DNA from 3 places in the Streptomyces sp. NPDC028711 genome. Region 3 is predicted to be linked to each of the others. Evidence: riboswitches for the same ligand, from Rfam matches in the RefSeq annotation. Region 3 holds a riboswitch; each other region holds the start of a gene.
The links. Region 3 has a riboswitch for cyclic di-AMP ahead of ACZ4VK_RS23795 (M23 family metallopeptidase). Riboswitches for the same ligand answer to the same signal wherever they lie in the genome.

Region 1 (4,983 bases), on a different contig from region 3:
ACTTCCACCCGCAGCCGGCGCCCGGTGCCGCCAGGCCCTGGGCCTTCCCCGCCCCGGACCGCGGCAAGCTGGACAACGGCCTGACGCTGCTGACCTGCCACCGTCCCGGCCAGCAGGTCGTGGCCGTGGAGCTCTTCCTGCCGGCGCCGCTGGACGCCGAGCCCGCCGGTCTCGACGGCGTCGCCACCATCATGGCCCGCGCGCTCACCGAGGGCACGGACCGGCGGAGCGCCGAGGAGTTCGCGGCCGAGCTCGAGCGCTGCGGCGCCACGCTCGACGCGCACGCCGACCACCCGGGCGTACGGGTCTCCCTTGAGGTGCCCGTCTCCCGGCTGCCCAAGGCGCTCGGGCTGCTCTCCGAGGCCCTGATCGCCCCGGCGTTCCTGGAGACCGAGGTCGAGCGCCTGGTGCAGAACCGGCTCGACGAGATCCCGCACGAGTCGGCCAACCCGTCCCGTCGCGCCGCCAAGCAGCTCTCCAAGGAGCTCTTCCCGGACGGGTCGCGGATGTCCCGGCCGCGCCAGGGCACCGAGGAGACCGTCGCGGCGATCGACGCGGCCGCGGTCCGCGCCTTCTACGAGGCGTACGTCCGGCCCGCCACCGCCACCGCCGTGGTCGTCGGCGACCTGACCGGCGTCGACCTGGACAAGGTGCTCGCCGAGACACTGGGCGCCTGGACCGGGGAGCCGGCCGAGCCGCTCCCGATGCCGCCGATCAACGCCGACGACACCGGACGGGTCGTCATCGTGGACCGGCCCGGCGCCGTCCAGACGCAGCTCCTGATCGGCCGGATCGGTGCCGACCGGCACGACCGCGTCTGGCCGGCCCAGGTCCTCGGCACGTACTGCCTCGGCGGCACCCTCACCTCGCGGCTCGACCGGGTCCTGCGCGAGGAGAAGGGCTACACCTACGGGGTGCGGGCTTTCGGGCAGGTGCTCCGCTCCGACGGTCAGGGGAACGGCGCTTCGATGCTCGCCATCAGCGGTTCCATCGACACCCCGAACACCGGCCCGGCCCTTGAGGACCTGTGGAAGGTGCTGCGCACGCTGGCGGCCGAGGGCCTCACGGACGCCGAGCGGGAGACCGCGGTGCAGAACCTGGTGGGTGTCGCGCCGCTCAAGTACGAGACGGCCGCCTCCGTCGCCGGGACGCTCGCCGACCAGGTCGAGCAGCACCTCCCGGACGACTACCAGGCCCAGTTGTACGCGCGGCTCGCCGAGACCGGCACGGTCGAGGCGACCGCCGCCGTGGTCAACGCCTTCCCGGTGGACCGGCTCGTCACCGTCCTCGTGGGCGACGCGGCGCAGATCGCGGAGCCGGTGCGCGCGCTCGGCATCGGTGAAGTCACCGTCGTGACCGGCTGATTCCGGCTCTCGACCGACTGTTTCCGGCCGCCCGGCGGCCGGAGCGGAGGACCCCGACGGCATACCGCGTCGGGGTCCTCCGCTTTGTCCGTATTGATATTAAGCATGATCGTATGCCCTGTGGCATGTCTTACAAACTGGCGGGTCCGGTTGGTGATCGCCAGGCGATCCGCATAGCGTCGGTGCGTCTGTTCGGCAGTTGCACCCGCCGCACCCGCGGCATCCGGACAGTCATCGCCGAGTCCCCGTCAGGCGCGAGCCTGGGGAGCCGGGGACCCACACGTAGTCCCTGGGGTGAATCGGGCGCCTTCGTCTCGACGGAGGGGCTCGTAGGAGACCTTCCTGCTCCGAACCCGTCAGCTAACCCGGTAGGCGAGAGGGAAGGAAAGGACCAGCCCCTACATGGCGTTCACCCGTGCCACCGGGAAGCATCGTGGACCGAGCCGGATGGCGCGCCGCAGCGTGGGCATCGCCGGCGCCGCGACGCTCGCCACCACCGGCGTCATCGGAACACTCGCCTCTCCGGCGCTCGCCGCCGAGTCGGACAACCGCTCTCCCGAGGACACCGGTCTCACCAAGGTGATCACCGAGGACTCCCTCGTGGACCGGATCAGCGCCCAGGCCGCCGCCCAGGAGGAGGAGGCCTTCGAGGCCGCCGCCAAGGCGAAGGCCGAGGCCGAGGCGAAGCGCAAGGCCGAGGCCCGCGCCAAGGAGATCCGCGAGGCCGAGGAGCGCGCCGCCCGTGAGGCCGAGCGCCGCCGCCTGAACTCCTTCCAGCTCCCCGTCGCCGGTTCGTACGTCTCCACCGGCTACCAGACCGGTGGCTCCCTCTGGTCCTCCGGCAGCCACTCCGGCGTCGACTTCCACGCCTCCTACGGCAGCAGCGTCGTCTCCGTCGGCTCCGGCACCGTCGTCGAGGCCGGCTGGGGCGGCGCGTACGGCAACAACATCGTCATCCGGATGAACGACGGCACGTACACCCAGTACGGTCACCTCTCCTCCATCGACGTCTACGTCGGGCAGAGCGTCGAGCCGGGCCAGCAGATAGGCATCTCCGGCTCGACCGGCAACTCGACCGGTCCGCACCTCCACTTCGAGGCGCGTACGACCGCCGACTACGGCTCCGACATCAACCCGGTGTCCTACCTCCGCGCCCGCGGCGTCAACGTCTGACGCCCGGCGCGCACCACGGGGGCCCACCCGTCCCGCCCCCGTATCGCGTCGCAAAAGCCCCGGCTCATGCTGAGCCGGGGCTTTTCGTCGGTCAAAAGGCATCCATATTCCGCTGAGGCATCGGAAATTCCGGCGCGCTGCAATAGAGTCGCACATCGGGCGCAGAACAGGCGCCGAAGAATTGTCTCGCGCAGACCAAGGCGGAGGTCGGACATGCGCATTCCCGCGCACTCGGTATGCACGGCGATCCGGGACGACATCGTCTCCGGCGTCTTCGAGCGGGGCAGCCGGCTGACCGAGGAGCAGCTCGCCCGCCGGTACGGGGTCTCCCGGGTCCCGGTCCGCGAGGCCCTGCGCACCCTGGAGTCCGAGGGCTTCGTCGTCACCCGCCGCCACGCGGGCGCCCACGTCGCCGAGCCCACCGCGCAGGAGGCGGCCGACCTGCTCGACATGCGGGCGCTCCTGGAACCGCTGGGGGCCGCGCGCGCCGCCCAGCGCCGTACCGAGGCCCACCTCAAAGTGCTGCGCGGCCTGGTCAGGCTGGGGCAGGAGCGGGCCAGGCGCGGACAGGGGGAGGATCTGCGCTCGCTCGGCGGATGGTTCCACGAGACGCTCGCGCAGGCCTCCGGGAGCCCGGCCCTGACGGCGCTGCTGACCCAGCTGCGGCACAAGATCGCCTGGATGTACGCGGTCGAGCTGCCCGCCCATCCGACGGAGGCCTGGGCCGAGCACGGTGCGATCGTCGACGCCGTGGCGCGCGGTGACGCCGAGCGGGCGAGGGCGCTGACCGCCCTGCACGCGGAACGCTCGCAGCCGCTGCACCGGCTCAAAAGGCCGGAGCCCGGCCGTGTGAGGGTTTCGCAACATGCAGTCAACACGGCGAGTGTCCGGAATTAACGCACACACCGTATACAAAGAATAGGAATTCCGTGGGGCTGTTCTGTGCTGCCCGAAAGCAGTTCCGCGGAAATGTGAAAAGCCGCGTCCGCCGGAATTCCGGCGGACACGGCTTTTCGGGGTACGAGCGCTTTCGGGGTGCGAGCGGGTCGACCCGGGGCGGACGGTCCCAGACGGCCTCAGGCAGCCTCAGACGGTCTCGGGCAGCTCGTCGAGACCCTCGGCGACCAGCTTCGCCAGACGGTCCAGAGCGGCCTCGGCGCCCTCGGCCTCCGAAGCGAGGACGATCTCCTCGCCGCCCTGCGCGCCCAGGCCGAGCACCGCGAGCATGGAAGCGGCGTTCACCGGGGTGCCGTCGGACTTGGCGATCGTCACCGGAACGCCGGAAGCCGTGGCGGCACGGACGAAGATGGACGCGGGGCGGGCGTGCAGGCCCTCGGCCCAGCCGACGTTGACGCGGCGCTCAGCCATGGTGTTGCCCTTCAAGTCTCAAGCGGTTGTCTAGACCAGTCTCTCACGGGATGCCCGGTGCTCGCGCCGACCTCGGACCCGGATCGGACCGCCCTTCGGCCCTCCCGCGCCGCGCCCGGCGTGCCCCCACCGTGCACGGGGGTGCCCCCACCATGCACGGCGTACACCCGCCGCGCGACCGATCCGACCCCGTGTCGCGGCGTCGGGCAACCTCGTGCCGACGAGGCCAGGGCCCCACGACGGGACACCCCCTAGGCTGGCCCCATGGAGAGCGCGTCGGAGCAGTCGGAAGCGGCGGGACAGTCAGTGTCACCGGCGCGACCGGACCACGACTACCCCGACCACTGGGAAGCCGACGTGGTGCTCCGCGACGGCGGCACCGCGCGCATCAGGCCCATCACCGCCGACGACGCCGACCGCCTCGTCAGCTTCTACGAGCAGGTCTCGGACGAGTCGAAGTACTACCGCTTCTTCGCCCCGTACCCACGGCTCTCCGCCAAGGACGTCCACCGCTTCACCCACCACGACTTCGTGGACCGGGTGGGGCTCGCGGCGACCGTGGGCGGCGAGTTCATCGCCACCGTGCGCTACGACCGCATCGACGACCGCGGACTGCCCGCCTCCGCGCCCGCCGACGAGGCCGAGGTCGCCTTCCTCGTCCAGGACGCCCATCAGGGACGCGGAGTCGCCTCCGCGCTCCTCGAACACATCGCGGCGGTCGCGCGGGAGCGGGACATCCGGCGCTTCGCCGCCGAGGTCCTGCCCGCCAACAACAAGATGATCAAGGTCTTCACGGACGCCGGCTACACGCAGAAGCGCAGCTTCGAGGACGGGGCCGTACGGCTGCACCTCGACCTCGAACCCACCGACCGCTCCCTCGCCGTCCAGCGCGCACGGGAGCAGCGGGCCGAGGCCCGCTCCGTGCAGCGCCTCCTCACCCCCCGGTCCGTCGCCGTCGTCGGAGCCGGGCGCCTCCCCGGCGGCGTCGGCCGGACCGTCCTCCGCAACCTCCTCGGGGCAGGCTTCGCCGGACGCGTGTACGCGGTGAACGCCGCGCTCCCCGCCGGCGAGGCGACGG
Region 2 (4,983 bases), on a different contig from region 3:
CGCTCGTCAGGTAGTCGCCGAGGAAGATCGAGTTCGCGATGTTGAGCGCCAGCGGCTGCATCGAGCGCAGGTGCACCTCACGGCCGCCCGCGATCCGTACCTCGACGTCGGGGCAGACGAACCGCACCATCGCCAGGATCCGCAGACAGCGCTGCGGGGTGAGGTTCCACTCCTTGGCGAGCGGCGTGCCCTCGAAGGGGATGAGGAAGTTGACCGGCACCGAGTCCGAGTCCAGCTCGCGCAGCGCGTACACGACGTCGACCAGGTCCTCGTCCGACTCGCCCATGCCCGCGATCAGACCCGAACAGGCCGACAGACCGGCGGCGTGCGCCTTCTGCACGGTGTCCACCCGGTCGGCGTAGGTGTGGGTCTTGGTGATGCCCCCGTACGTCGCCTCCGACGTGTTGAGGTTGTGGTTGTACGCGTCGGCGCCGGCGTCCCGCAGCCGCTCCGCCTGACCGTCGGAGAGCAGCCCGAGACAGGCGCACACCTCGACGCCCTCGTTCTGCTCCTTGATGGCCTCGATCGTCCTGCCGACCCGCTCCACGTCCCGGTCCGTCGGACCGCGCCCGCTCGCCACCAGACAGACCCGCTTCGCGCCGCCCGCGACACCCGCCGCCGCGGCCTGGGACGCCTCGTCCGGCTTCAGCCAGGTGTACTTGAGGATCTCGGCCTTGGAGCCGAGCCGCTGCGAGCAGTACGAGCAGTCCTCGGGACACAGCCCGGACTTCAGGTTCACCAGGTAGTTGAGCTTCACCCGGCGCCCGAACCACTGGCGGCGCACCTTGCCGGCCGCCGCCACCACATCGAGCAGTTCGTCGTCGGAGGTCGCCAGGACGGCGAGCGCTTCTTCACGGGTCGGCAGCTCGCGCCGCAGCCCCTTCTCCACCAGCGTGTTCAGCAGGTCCATAAGCGCTGATCCTTGCCTACCGCCCACCCCCCGGCCAAGGAGGAACCGAACAAACGCCCCGGATAGAGGTGTGTGGATGACCACATCCCGACCTCGGGATCCGCCGGTTAGGGTCTGTGCGCTGCCTACAAAAGGATCGCCGCATGCCACAGGCCGACGACGCACGGGCCGCGGGCCCGCGCCGTACCGCGTTCGACTGGACTGACGCCGAGGCGCGCCGCCGGGCGGAAGCCGGTCTGGTCCGGTCGCTGCGCCCCCGGGCGGCCGAATCGGAGCTGCTCGACCTGGCGAGCAACGACTACCTCGGCCTCACCCGCAGGAGCGAGGTCACCGAGGCGGCGGCCGAGGCCGCGAGGCGCTGGGGCGCGGGCTCCACCGGCTCACGGCTCGTCACCGGCACCACCCGGCTGCACACCCGGCTGGAGCGCGAACTCGCCGAGTTCTGCGGCTTCGAGGCGGCCCTCGTCTTCTCCTCCGGCTACACGGCCAACCTCGCCGCGCTCACCGCGCTCGGCGGCCGTGACTCCCTGATCGTGTCGGACGCCTCCAACCACGCCTCGATCGTCGACGGCTGCCGTCTCGCGCGCGCCGAGACGGCCGTGGTCCCGCACACCGACCCCGAGGCCGTACGCAAGACCCTCGACGCGCACCCGGGGCGGCGGGCCCTGGTCGTCAGCGACTCCGTCTTCTCCGTCGACGGCGACAAGGCCCCGCTGCCGGAGCTCGCCGCGGCCTGTCGTGCGCACGGCGCCGGACTTGTGGTGGACGACGCCCACGGCCTCGGCGTCCTCGGCGAGGGCGGCCGGGGCGCGCTCCACGAGGCCGGGCTCGCGGGCGACGAGGACGTCGTGGCCACGCTGACCCTGTCCAAGTCCCTCGGCAGCCAGGGCGGTGCCGTCCTCGGCCCGGCCCGGGTGATCGAGCACCTGGTGAACGCGGCCCGGACCTTCATCTTCGACACCGGCCTCGCCCCGGCCGCCGCGGGCGGCGCGCTCGCGAGCCTCCGGCAGCTCGTCGCCGAGCCGGGCCTCGCCGGACGGGCCCGTACCGTCGCCACCACACTGCACGGGCTGCTCACCGGGGCGGGGCTCACGGCGGCCCGGCCCGACGCGGCCGTCGTCTCGGTGCGGGCGCCCTCCCCCGAGGCGGCGCTGCGGTGGGCGGCGGACTGCAGGGACCAGGGCCTGGTCGTCGGCTGCTTCCGGCCCCCGTCCGTACCCGACGGCATCTCGCGGCTGCGCCTCACGGCACGCGCCGATCTGACGGACGCGCAGATCGGGCGCGCGGTGGAGACGATCCTGGCGACCGCGCCGGCGCTCGCGCGGGGGTGAGGGCGCGGGAGGCGGCGGACGAGGCGGCGGACAGGCCGACGGACGAGGTTCCCCGGCCCGGGCATCCGGGCAGTGCTTCGGCTCGGAGCCTCGAAGCTCTCGGAGGCTCGGAGCTCGAAGCTCGGGGCACGGGCAGGCCCCCCTTTCGGGGCCTCCCGCAGCCCAAACACGTTTCCTGGCAGCAGAGTTCACCGCTTCGGGCGACAGATGGGGACATATCTTGGCGGAACGCGGCCCGGCGCGGCACGATCGGTGGCACTCTGACGCGAAGCGCGATCCGGGGCAGCGGCTCCGGCGGGAAAGGGACAGCGTCGCCATGGCAGACCATCAGGAAGCATCCGTCACGCTGCCGAGCGACCCCGCCTCGGTCCCCACGGCCCGGCGGTACGTCGCCGACGTCCTCACTGGCTGGGGCCTGGACGGCGCCGCGGAGACCGCCGACTCGATCCGCCTGATCGTCTCCGAGCTGGCCACCAACGCCGTCCTGCACACCCTCGGCCTCTCGCCCACCTTCACGGTGGACGTCCGTCTGGAGCGCGAGGAGCGGCTCCACATCGGTGTCACCGACAGCGACCCCCGCAGGCCCCGCCGCCTCCCGGCGGCGGTCCAGCAGGACAACGGCCGCGGCCTGGTCATCATCCGCGTCCTCGCGGCGGAGGCGGGCGGCCGCCTCTCGGTCACCCCGACCCCGGACGGCGGCAAGACGGTCTGGATCACCCTCCCGTGGGCGTCGGCCCCGGTCGCCAGCCACTGACCGGCCCCTCTGACGCGCGGTGAGGGGTACGGCGGCGCCACCGCCCCCCTCACGAACGGACCGTCACCGCCGACGGCTCACCGGGCGCGGCGCGGTACCGGGCGCCGCGAGCCCATCCCGATCGGCGGGACAACCCCTAAGGCCGCCGGCTCACCGAACGCGGCCGTAGTAGACCTTCGACGACCAGATCTTGTCGAGCTTCACCCAGGAGCCCGTCTTGGGCGAGTGCCAGATCTTGCCACTGCCGGCGTAGATGCCCACGTGGTAGACCCTCCCCCCGGAGTGGAAGAAGACCAGGTCACCCTTCTGCCTGCCGGAGGCGGAGACGTGCCGGGTCTTGTTGTACTGCTGCTGCGCGGTGCGGGGCAGCGACTTGCCCGCCTTCTTGTACGCGTAGAGCGTCAGACCGGAGCAGTCGAACCTGGAGGGTCCGGCGCTCCCGTACCGGTACGGGGCTCCCTTCTTGGCCGCGGCGACGCTCAGTGCCTTGTTCGCGTGCGTGGTGGCCGCCTGTGCCTCCGAGGCCGCTCCTGGAGCGAGCAGCGTGCCGCCGACGGCGGCGAGGGTGAGAGCCGAGACGGCTCCGGCCCGGGACAGCAGGGACGGGACGTGCATCTGCGCGGTCATGCGCAACCCTTCGTCAGCCGCCTGTGAAGGATGACCTGTCGGGTTCGGGCAGGCGAAGATGCCCGGCCGCTCGCGCGGCTTCACCCCAAGGGACGGCCCCGCTGCCGAAGCAGCGCGTTCGCCCCGTAAAAATCGGGTCCTCCACTCCTGCCGAACCAATCCTGTCGACCAGACGTCCGGGACAGCGGCAGGACTCGGCGTCCGCCCGGACCGCCCCGCCGCGGCGGCGGGGGCTTGTCGTCGACAGGGATCTTGACCCACACCCGGGGCGAAATCCGAGCTGAAACGGCGATATGTGAGGCTCCTCACGACTGATCCGTTCGGGTGGACAAGACGCCTTCGTGATCTTCGGAGGGATGGTCAACGAGCCCCGCACCAGGGGTGGAACGCCCCATTCCGCCAGATGCGTACACCTGCTGCGCAACTCACCCGGGACATATGTCGACTCGTCTACTAAGCCGAACGGGGGAGTGATTCTGCGGCGCGCGTCGGCCGTACGGACCTCTACACGACATGCCGGAATGTCAACTCACCCGGGGCTCCGGGACGGTGACCCGGCCGGTCCTGCGCTCCCCGTCCAACACCCGCAGGGCGCGCGCCAATGTGTCCGCGTGGACCTCGGTCTCGCCCCGTATATGCATGAGCGTCAGGGCCTCGCGCAGCGCCTCCGCCCGCCCCACCAGGGCCTGTGCCGCGCGCAGCGCACCATAAGTATGCGTGCCCCTGGATGGGTTGATCTTCCCCAGGAGGTCGACGACTTCGAGGTAGGCGTCGACGAGTTCACCCTCGGCCCGCGTCAGGGCGGGCAGCGGCGGCAGCTCGGGGACCACGGCGCGCTCACCGCGCCGCGGTGCCGGCGGCCGCGCGACGGCTGCTGATCACATGATCCACCAGGCCGTACGCGAGGGCCGCCGGGGCGTCCAGGACGGTGAGGCGGTCGAGGTCGGCGTCGATCCGCTCCCGGTCCTGTCCCGTGTCCTCGGCGAGCATCCCGGCCATCAGGGAGCGGAGCCGGAGGAGTTCGCGCGCCTGGAGGTCGAGGTCGCTCGGCTGCCCGCGCAGCGGCTCCTCCATCGCCGGCTGCCGGAGCGTGACCCGGGCGCCGGGGAGCATCATCCGCTTGCCCGGGGTGCCGGCGGCGAGCAGGAGGGCGGCGGTGGACGCGGCCTGGCCGAGGCAGGTGGTCTCCACGTCGCAGTGGAGCGAGCGCATCGTGTCGTAGATCGCGGTCATGGCGCTGACCGAGCCGCCGGGGGAGTTGATGTAGAGCGAGACGTCCTGGCCGGGTGCCGCGTGGTCCAGGTACAGGAGCTGGGCGATGACGTCGTTGGCCGCCGTCTCGTCGATCGGTGTGCCGAGGA
Region 3 (4,983 bases):
CCGGGTGGCCAACGGCGACGCGATCATCCTGCTCCGCGAGATGCTCACCACGGACGCCCTCGACGGCTGCCGCGTCTACTTCCCCGACCCGTGGCCCAAGGCGCGTCACCACAAGCGGCGGCTCATCCAGCCCGAGTTCCTCAGTCTCCTCGCGACCCGGATGAAGCCCGGGGCCGTGCTGCACTGCGCCACGGACTGGGAGGAGTACGCCGTACAGATGCTGGAGGTGCTCTCCGCGCATCCGGACTTCGAGAACACCCAGGCCGACGGCGGTTACGCGCCCCGACCGGACTTCCGGCCCCTCACCCGCTTCGAGGGCCAGGGCCTGGACAAGGGCCACGTCGTGCACGACCTCCTCTTCCGCCGGAAGTAACCCGGCCGACGTGACGGGGAGCCCGTAACCCCGTCGCCGCTGTCGGTGGGGGTCGTTAGGGTCGCTCACGTGTCGAACCCCGCCCCCGCCGACCAGCCGGAAGCCGCTCCCGTCCCGCACCGGGACACCGAGGAGCCGGCCTTCCCCGCCGCCGCCGACCGGTCCACGTGGCGCTACCGGCCACGCCGGGCCTTCTGGCGCAGCCGGCTGGTCCGGGCCGTCGCCGTCATCACCGTGCTCGCGATCTGCGCCCTGTTCATCCTGGCGCTGGTCCGCGAGCAGACCGGCACCGAGGGTTTCCTCGTCGGTCTCGGCCTCGCGCTGCTGCCCGTACCGCTGCTGATGGCCGCGTTCCGCTGGCTCGACCGGGTCGAGCCGGGCCCGTGGAAGAACCAGCTCTTCGCCTTCGCCTGGGGCGCCTTCGCCGCCGCGCTCGTCGCGATCCTGGCGAACACCTTCGCGGTCCGCTGGATCGCGACGGCCACCGCGGACCCGGCGTCCGCGGACAACCTCGGCGCCACGGTGGTCGCGCCGGTGGTCGAGGAGAGCGCGAAGGCGGTCGCGATCCTGCTGCTCTTCCTCTTCCGGCGGCGGCATTTCGGCGGGCTCGTCGACGGCGTGGTCGTCGCCGGTTTCACGGCGACCGGCTTCGCCTTCACCGAGAACATCCTCTATCTCGGCAACGCCTTCGGCGAGGACCAGGCGTTCGGCTCGTCCGGTCTCGGCTCGGTGACCGCCGGAACCTTCTTCGTACGGGTCGTGATGTCGCCGTTCGCGCATCCGCTGTTCACCGTGCTCACCGGCATCGGCTTCGGCTTCGCCGCGCTCGCGCCCCGCGGGAGGCGTCTGCGGAAGGTGCTCCTTCCGCTCGCGGGGCTGCTGCTCGCCATGGGGCTGCACGCCGCGTGGAACGGCTCGGCCACCTTCGGCGGCCCCTGGGCCTTCCTCATCGTGTACGGGGCGCTCATGGTCCCGGCCTTCGGCCTGCTGACCTGGCTCGCGGTGTGGAGCCGGCAGCGGGAGCTGCGCACGATATCCGGGGAGCTCCCGGCGTACGCGGCGGCCGGCTGGCTCTCCCCCGCCGAGCCGCTGGCGCTCTCCTCGATGCGGGCCCGACAGGTGGCCCGTGCGTTCGCCGCCCGGACGTACGGCTCGCCCGCCGCGCGGGCGGTGGGCGAGTACGAGTCCTTCGCGACGGCCCTGGCGTTCCTCCGGGACCGGGCCCGGCGCGGCACGGCCGGGCCCGACTTCCCGGCCCGCGAGCAGGAGCTGCTGCACCATCTGTGGCAGCGCCGCGAGGTCGCCTCGCCGGCGCTGACGTACGCGGCACGGGCGACGGGCCGGGCCTGGGCGCCGCCGCAGTACCTGGACTACGACGGCTACAACCCGTACCGGAGTTAGACGGAACCGGAGGGGACGGGCGCCTCAGAGCGCCGACGCCTCCGTCAGAAGCGTCAGCTCCGCATCGGTCAGGGTCAGGTCGGCGGCCGCCACGAGCGCCGGGAGCTGTTCGACCGTACGCGCGGAGGCGATCGGGGCGGCGACCGTCGGCCGGGAGGCGAGCCAGGCGAGGGCGACGGTGGCGAGTTCCGCCTCGTGCGCCTCGGCGACCGTGTCGAGCGCGGAGAGCACGGCCCGGCCCCGCGCGGTGTCGAGGTGGCCGCCGGCGCCGGAGGCACGGACGCTGTCGACGGTGGCGCCCGGACGGTACTTGCCGGTGAGGAAGCCGGACGCGAGACCGTAGTACGGCACTGCGGAGAGCCCGGCCTGCTCCACGGTCTTCAGGAGCGGGCCCTCGTACGTCTCGCGGGAGACCAGGTTGTAGTGCGGCTGGAGGGCCACGTACCGGGCGAGGCCCTCGGCTTCGGCGAAGTCGAGGGAGGCGCGGAGCCGCTCCGGGGAGATGTTGGAGGCGGCGACCGCCCGCACCTTGCCGTCCTTCACGAGCTGGTCGAGCGCGGTGACGATCTCCTCGACGGGGACCGACTCGTCGTCGAAGTGCGTGTAGTAGAGGTCGATGCGGTCGGTGCCGAGGCGGCGCAGCGACTCCTCCGCGCCGGCCTTGATGGTGGTGGCGGACAGGCCCTTGAAGCGGGGGTGGGCGCCGACCTTGGTGGCGACGACGATGTCGTCGCGGTTGCCGCGCGAGGCGAGCCAGCGGCCGATGACGGTCTCGGACTCGCCGCCCTCGTTGCCCTCGGCCCAGGCGGAGTAGACGTCGGCGGAGTCGACGAAGTTGCCGCCCGCGGCGGCGTAGGCGTCGAGGACGGCGAAGGACTGCTCCTCGTCGGCGGTCCAGCCGAAGACGTTGCCGCCCAGGGCGAGCGGGAAGACGTGCAGGTCGGAACTGCCCAGCGGGCGGAGAGAGGTCATGGAGTGAGCAACCTTCGCCGCCGCCGGGCCTATTCCTCGGGTGGCAGCCCGGCCGATCTCCGATCGACGCCCGGCCGACCTCGGATCGACGCCCGGCCGACCTCGGATCGGCGCTCGCCCGACCTCAGATCGACAGGCCCTTGGAGCGGAGCCAGGACGCCGGGTCGATGCCGTCGCCGCCGGGCGTGTGCACCTCCATGTGGAGGTGGGCGCCGGAGACGTTGCCGGTGGCGCCGACGCGGCCGATCGTCTCGCCGGTGCCGACGGTCTGCCCGACGCCGACCGTCATGGACGACAGGTGGCAGTACCAGACCTCGGTGCCGTCCTCCAGCTCCAGGACGATCCGGTAGCCGTACGAGCCGGACCAGCCGGCCTCCTTGACCGTGGCTCCGTGGACCGCCTTGAGCGGGGTGCCCGTGGGGGCGGCGAAGTCGAGGCCCGTGTGGTAGCCGGAGGACCACATCGAACCGGACTGCATGTACACGGCGGTGAGGGAGTACGAGGAGAGCGGCATCGAGTAGCTCGCGGCGAGCTGCGCGAGGCGCTCGGCCTCGGCCTTCGCCCTGGCCTCCTCCTCCGCCTTGGCCTTGGCCTCCGCCTCGGCCTGCGCCTTCGCCTCGGCGGCCGCCTTCTCCGCCGCCTCGGCCTTGGCCTCGGCCTCCGCGGCCGCCTTCTCCGCCGCCGCCTTCTCCGCCGCGGCCTTCTCGGCGGCGTCGGCGGACGCCTGCTGCTGCTCGGCCTGCTGCATGATGCGGGCGCGCAGGGCCTCGCCGGCGTCGGCCGTGCCGGTGGCCGTCCGCGTGGCCTGCTCGGCGGTCGTCCCGGTCCGCTCGTCGTCGACGGTGGTGTACGTGGCGGCGGTGAGCGGGTTCGGGTTGGAGCGGGCCGCGTCGGCGGCCGCCATGTCGTCGTCCGAGGTCGTGTCCGCCTCGGGGAGGAGGTCACCGACGCCGGGGAGGTCGTGGGCGTCCGGCAGACCGAGGTCGGGGAGGTCCGGGAGCGAGATGGCCACCGGCGGCTTCTCCTGCGCGGTGGCGAGGCCGCCCGCGCCGACGGCGGCGATGACACCGACGCCGAGGACGGTGGAGGAACGGGCGAAGTTGGAGCGCTGCTTGACGACCCGGTGCCGGCCGCCGGAGCGGTTCTGGGCGCGGAGGGAATCCTCGGTGGGGTTCCACTCGGTGTCCGGGGCGGCGGGACCCGCACCACCACCGAAGGCGTCGAAGGGAGCTTCGGGTACGGGGGTGTTGGACGCCACTGAGGGGCGCTCCTTTCCTTCCTTCTCGCCTACCGGGTTAGCTGACGGGTTCGGAGCAGGAAGGTCTCCTACGGGCACGGTCGCACAGGTGCGAAGGGCCCGATTCACCCCAATTGGTGGTTCCCCGGTTCCTTTTCAGGATTCGGCGCGTGCGCACGGTGCCGCCTCTTGCGGCGGCTGGGACGACCGCGCTGCGTTATCGAACGTTAATAGACAGGGGGTGCCGATTCCAAGCCGCTCCCCTTGATCGTTCATTGAATTGGGTGCGAATGACCCGAGTTGACCCCCCTTCAGTGCGCGCCGGTCAAACCCAGCGGGTCTGACGTTATGTCAATTGTTATCGCAGTGACACCTCTCGACTACGGCCGGTGACCGGGCCCGGCCGGCGGCACCACCGGCATCGTGCGCCGCCGCTCCGGCTGCCCCTTCGCGGGACGGCTCAGCGCGAGCAGCGCCATGTCGTCGGTCGCCCCGCCGCCCGTGTGCAGCCGTACGTCGTCCACCAGCGCGTCGAGGAGTTCCTCGGGCCCCGGGAAGATCCGCCCGGCGAGGCGTGACCCGGGGTCGTAGAAGACGCCCGCCGCGTTCCGCGCCTCGGAGAGGCCGTCGGTGTAGAAGAGCAGCGTCGCGCCCGGCGGGTACGGCCGCCCCTCGGCGCGGTCCGGCCACACCGCCAGATCGCCCATGCCGAGCGGCAGCGCCGGCTCCGTCGGCTCCAGCGTGTCCAGGCGCCCGTCCGCGTACAGCATCAGCGGGGGCGGGTGGCCGCGGTTGACGACCCGTACGAAACCGTCGAAGGTGCCGCTGCCGTCCTCGCGCGGGATCTCGGCGAGGACGGCGGTGGTGAACCCCTCGAAGGCGTCGAGCCCGTCCCTGCGGGTGCCCTCGCGGGCCAGCGCCCGTTCGAGGCGCTGCGCCACGCCCTCCAGGCTCCGCTCCTGCTCGGCCGCCTCCCGGAAGGCGCCGATGACGACGGCGA

Region 1: it holds a riboswitch for cyclic di-AMP, as region 3 does, so the genes downstream of both, ACZ4VK_RS27800 (M23 family metallopeptidase) here and ACZ4VK_RS23795 (M23 family metallopeptidase) in region 3, are expected to answer to the same signal.
Region 2: it holds a riboswitch for cyclic di-AMP, as region 3 does, so the genes downstream of both, ACZ4VK_RS06450 (C40 family peptidase) here and ACZ4VK_RS23795 (M23 family metallopeptidase) in region 3, are expected to answer to the same signal.

The regions. Positions count from the first base shown of each region.
Region 1 covers NZ_JBVHUJ010000010.1:138,703-143,685, forward strand. Annotated here, with positions in the region: gene ACZ4VK_RS27795 (M16 family metallopeptidase) at 1-1,364, shown strand, start outside; cyclic di-AMP (ydaO/yuaA leader) riboswitch at 1,590-1,754, shown strand; gene ACZ4VK_RS27800 (M23 family metallopeptidase) at 1,767-2,537, shown strand; gene ACZ4VK_RS27805 (GntR family transcriptional regulator) at 2,751-3,434, shown strand; gene ACZ4VK_RS27810 (HPr family phosphocarrier protein) at 3,624-3,905, opposite strand; gene ACZ4VK_RS27815 (bifunctional acetate--CoA ligase family protein/GNAT family N-acetyltransferase) at 4,170-4,983, shown strand, end outside.
Region 2 covers NZ_JBVHUJ010000002.1:132,127-137,109, forward strand. Annotated here, with positions in the region: gene bioB (biotin synthase BioB) at 1-910, opposite strand, end outside; gene ACZ4VK_RS06440 (8-amino-7-oxononanoate synthase) at 1,054-2,241, shown strand; gene ACZ4VK_RS06445 (ATP-binding protein) at 2,558-2,995, shown strand; gene ACZ4VK_RS06450 (C40 family peptidase) at 3,146-3,622, opposite strand; cyclic di-AMP (ydaO/yuaA leader) riboswitch at 3,626-3,756, opposite strand; gene ACZ4VK_RS06455 (hypothetical protein) at 4,147-4,452, opposite strand; gene ACZ4VK_RS06460 (ATP-dependent Clp protease proteolytic subunit) at 4,460-4,983, opposite strand, start outside.
Region 3 covers NZ_JBVHUJ010000007.1:406,913-411,895, reverse strand. Annotated here, with positions in the region: gene trmB (tRNA (guanosine(46)-N7)-methyltransferase TrmB) at 1-373, shown strand, start outside; gene ACZ4VK_RS23805 (PrsW family intramembrane metalloprotease) at 443-1,774, shown strand; gene ACZ4VK_RS23800 (aldo/keto reductase) at 1,799-2,746, opposite strand; gene ACZ4VK_RS23795 (M23 family metallopeptidase) at 2,871-4,004, opposite strand; cyclic di-AMP (ydaO/yuaA leader) riboswitch at 4,016-4,162, opposite strand; gene ACZ4VK_RS23790 (PP2C family protein-serine/threonine phosphatase) at 4,364-4,983, opposite strand, start outside.